DNA from 2 places in the Pseudomonas sp. PL-6 genome. Region 2 is predicted to be linked to the other one. Evidence: predicted binding sites of a transcription regulator. Region 2 holds the regulator's gene; the other holds the start of a gene.

Region 1 (2,196 bases), 1.2 Mb from region 2:
GCGTGACCGAGGCCGTCCTGGTACTGGCCGAGAAAACGGGGCTGAATGGCCGACAGCGGTGCGTCGACGTAGTCGCGGCCGCTGAGCAGTTGTGCCGTGCTGCGCTTGTTCTCCTCGCTCTCGTCGATGAAGCGACTGGCTTCCAGCACCGCCATGATCAGCGCGCGGGCGGTATTGGGATACTGCAGGGCGAATTCGCGGGTGCAGCCGAGCACCTTCTCGGGGTGATCGGCCCAGATCGACTGACTGGTGGCGACGGTACAGCCAAGGCCCTCGTCCACCGCCTGCGCGCTCCACGGTTCGCCGACGCAGAGACCGTCGATGCGGCGCGCCTTGAGGTGCGCGATCATCTGCGGCGGCGGCACCACCACGCTGTCGACGTCGTGCAATGGGTGAATGCCCTGGCTGGCCAGCCAGTAATAGAGCCACATGGCGTGGGTGCCGGTGGGGAAGGTCTGGGCGAAGGTCAGGCGTGCACCTTGTTGGTGCGCGCGATGCAGCAGTGCTTCGCCACTGCTCACGCCTGCGGCCAGCAGCGGCTGCGACAGGTTGATGCTCTGACCGTTCTGGTTCAGGCCCATCAGGACCGCCATGTCGGTAGCCGGAGCGCCGCCCAAGCCGAACTGGACACCATAGATCAGGCCGTAGAGGCTGTGCGCGGCGTCCAGTTCGCCGCTCAGCAGCTTGTCGCGCAGCCCGGCCCAGGAACTCTGGCGCTGCAGATTGAGGGTCAGTCCGTGTTTCTCGGCGAAGCCCTGAGTGGCGGCCACTATCACCGAGGCGGCATCGGTCAGGGCCATGAAACCGATGTTCAGCGTACGCTTCTCCGGCGCATCGCCGATCCCGGCTCCACCCGGCGCATCGCTGAGGACTGCTTGTCGTTCGCTCATGTTGCTTGTCCCTTCTCCACGCAAAAAGGCGCCGCACCCACGTCCGCCACTGGGGCAGCAGGGGAACGACGCCATTGTCGTGAGCGGCTTCCGCCGTTGGAAGCGCTCTGTTATCGGGACTGAAGCAATGCATATGCCATCACGGGCGGCGTGCTGGCGTTTGCCGATCTTTGAGGGGGAGGCGCTAGCTAGCGCTCCAGCATCTGCTTGACGTTGCTCTGCGGGATCTGCTGCTTGCGGCCTTCGCTGTCGGTGAACTCGAGCATGCCGGTGTCCCGATCCAGTTCCGGCTTGCCGTCGCTGGTGAGCATCTGTCCATCGGTGGTGGTGATGATGTACTCGCTGCTGCAGCCGGCCAGGCCGAACAGGCACAGGGCGGCGATGATCCATGGCTTCATGATGTGCTCCTGAATGGTCGTATGGGGTGTTCCCAATTCAGAAGGTAGACGCTGCCGTTGCCGCCGCAAGGCGCCGCGACGTTTTGCGCCAGCCATAAACAACAAGCCCCGCACGGGGCGGGGCTTGTTCTACAGCGCTGGGATCAGGCCTGAACGACCGGGATCTTGGCGTTGGCCGCCGCTTCGCGGAAGTCGGCGATCTGGTCGAAGCTCAGGTAGCGGTAGATATCGCCAGCCATGCTGTCGATATCCTTGGCGTAGACCATGTACTCCTCGACGGTCGGCAGCTTGCCGAGAATCGAAGCGACCGCTGCCAGTTCGGCAGAGGCCAGGTACACGTTGGCGCCATCGCCCAGACGGTTCGGGAAGTTACGGGTGGAGGTCGATACCACGGTGGAGTTGGCAGCCACACGTGCCTGGTTACCCATGCACAGCGAGCAGCCCGGCATCTCCATACGTGCACCGGCCTTGCCGTAGATGCCGTAGTAGCCTTCTTCGGTCAGCTGGTGAGCATCCATCTTGGTCGGCGGCGACAGCCACAGACGGGTCGGGATACCGCCCTTGACCTTGTCCAGCAGCTTACCGGCAGCGCGGAAGTGACCGATGTTGGTCATGCACGAACCGATGAACACTTCGTCGATCTTGTCGCCAGCCACGGTGGACAGCAGGCGGGCGTCGTCCGGGTCGTTCGGGGCGCACAGTACCGGCTCGTTGAGCTGGCTCAGGTCGATTTCGATGACTTCGGCGTACTCGGCGTCCTTGTCGGCTTCCATCAGTACCGGGTTGGCCAGCCAGGCTTCCATCGCCTGAGCACGACGCTCCAGGGTACGGGCATCACCGTAGCCTTCGCTGATCATCCAGCGCAGCAGGGTGATGTTGGACTGCAGGTATTCGGCGATGGCGGCTTC
Region 2 (2,196 bases):
TCCACCACCTCAAGACCAAGGGCATCGGCATCCTGATCACCGATCACAACGTGCGCGAGACCCTGGACATCTGCGAAACCGCCTACATCGTCAACGACGGCCAGCTGATCGCCGAGGGCGACGCCGAGACCATCCTCGCCAACCAGACGGTGAAAGAGGTGTACCTGGGCCACGAATTCCGCCTGTAGCTCGCCCGCTATTTCACTACAGAAATATGGCAAGCCCTAGGCAAAGCCGAGAAGTTCAGGCATATAATTTGCTTCCTGGTGGCGCCGCGGCGCCCTGTAGTGGAAGGCGTAACCCGCCGGTGAATTAAGGTCTGCAATGAAACCATCGCTAGTCCTCAAGATGGGCCAGCAGCTGACGATGACCCCGCAGCTGCAACAGGCTATCCGCCTCCTCCAACTGTCGACCCTGGACCTGCAACAGGAAATCCAGGAGGCACTGGAGTCCAACCCCATGCTCGAGCGCCAGGAAGACGGCGACGACTTCGACAACAGCGACCCCATGGCCGACGGCGCGGAAAGCGCCGCGCCCACCCCGAGCAAGGAAGACAGCTACCAGGAAACGACCCCCACGGTCGACAACCTGGAAGAGGGCGAATGGGGCGAACGCATCCCCAACGAGCTGCCGGTCGATACCGCCTGGGAAGACGTCTACCAGACCAGCGCCAGCAGCCTGCCGAGCAACGACGACGACGAGTGGGACTTCACCACCCGCACCTCCAATGGCGAGAGTCTGCACAGTCACCTGCTCTGGCAACTGAATCTGGCGCCGATGTCGGACAAGGATCGACTGATCGCCGCCACCCTGATCGACTGCATCAACAACGACGGCTACCTGGAAGAAAGCCTCGAGGAAGTCGCCGAATCCTTCGACCCCGAGCTGGACGTCGAGCTGGACGAGGTGGAAGTGGTGCTGCACCGCATCCAGCAGTTCGAGCCGGCCGGCATCGGCGCTCGCGACCTGCGCGAATGCCTGCTGCTGCAACTGCGCCAGCTGCCCGCCGGCACGCCCTGGCTGAGCGAAACCCAGCGCGTGGTCGGCGACTACCTGGAGCTGCTCGGCAGCCGCGACTACGCCCAGCTGATGCGCCGCAGCAAGCTCAAGGAAGACGAGCTCAAGCAGGTCATCGACCTGATCCAGCGCCTCAACCCGCGCCCGGGTTCGCAGATCGAGTCCAGCGAGCCGGAGTACGTGGTGCCCGACGTCATCGTGCGCAAGCACAACGACCGCTGGCTGGTGGAGCTGAACCAGGAGGCCATGCCGCGCCTGCGGGTCAACCCGCAGTACGCCGGCTTCGTCAAACGCGCCGACTCCAGCGCCGACAACACCTTCATGCGCAACCAGCTGCAGGAAGCGCGCTGGTTCATCAAGAGCCTGCAGAGCCGCAACGAGACGCTGATGAAGGTCGCCACGCAGATCGTCGAGCACCAGCGCGGCTTCCTCGACTACGGCGACGAGGCGATGAAGCCCCTGGTACTGCACGATATCGCCGAGGCGGTGGGCATGCACGAGTCGACCATCTCGCGGGTCACCACGCAGAAGTTCATGCACACCCCGCGCGGCATTTACGAGCTGAAATACTTCTTCTCCAGCCACGTCAGCACTGCCGAGGGGGGCGAATGCTCGTCCACCGCGATCCGCGCCATCATCAAAAAACTGGTTGCCGCAGAAAACGCGAAAAAGCCGTTGAGCGACAGCAAGATCGCTGGTTTACTGGAGGCACAAGGCATCCAAGTCGCCCGTCGGACAGTCGCCAAGTACCGCGAATCCCTCGGCATAGCGCCCTCCAGCGAGCGCAAGCGACTGATGTAGGCCAGATCGATTGGAAGCCTCTCGCTTCCAAGCCAAAGTGTTCCGGCGGCGGGTCGTATAGGACCCGCCTCTTACACAAGGCAACAAGGAGAAAGCGGTATGCAAGTCAACATCAGTGGACACCAGCTGGATGTGACCGACGCCCTGCGTGACTATATCGGCGAGAAACTCGGCCGATTGGAACGCCACTTCGACAAGATCACCAACGTTCAGGTGACCATGGAGGTCGAGAAGCTCAAGCAGAAGATCGAAGCTACCCTGCACGTCGCCGGCGGCGAGGTCGTCGCCAACGCCGAACACCAAGACATGTACGCCGCCATCGACCTGTTGGCCGACAAACTCGACCGTCAACTCATCAAGCACAAGGAAAAGCAGCTC

What was found. The regulator sigma-54, encoded in region 2, starts transcription at its own class of promoters, with help from an activator protein. The targets are predictions, from matches to a motif close to ANTGGCATNNANNTTGCTNT.
Region 1: ACW9UL_RS13595 (CmpA/NrtA family ABC transporter substrate-binding protein) is a predicted target of sigma-54. The motif match lies at 1,012-1,031, and genes of this name have one in related genera.

The regions. Positions count from the first base shown of each region.
Region 1 covers NZ_CM134189.1:3,215,264-3,217,459, reverse strand. Annotated here, with positions in the region: gene ACW9UL_RS13595 (CmpA/NrtA family ABC transporter substrate-binding protein) at 1-890, opposite strand, end outside; gene ACW9UL_RS13590 (YgdI/YgdR family lipoprotein) at 1,079-1,288, opposite strand; gene acnB (bifunctional aconitate hydratase 2/2-methylisocitrate dehydratase) at 1,432-2,196, opposite strand, start outside.
Region 2 covers NZ_CM134189.1:4,401,739-4,403,934, forward strand. Annotated here, with positions in the region: gene lptB (LPS export ABC transporter ATP-binding protein) at 1-188, shown strand, start outside; gene ACW9UL_RS19095 (RNA polymerase factor sigma-54) at 325-1,818, shown strand; gene hpf (ribosome hibernation-promoting factor, HPF/YfiA family) at 1,918-2,196, shown strand, end outside.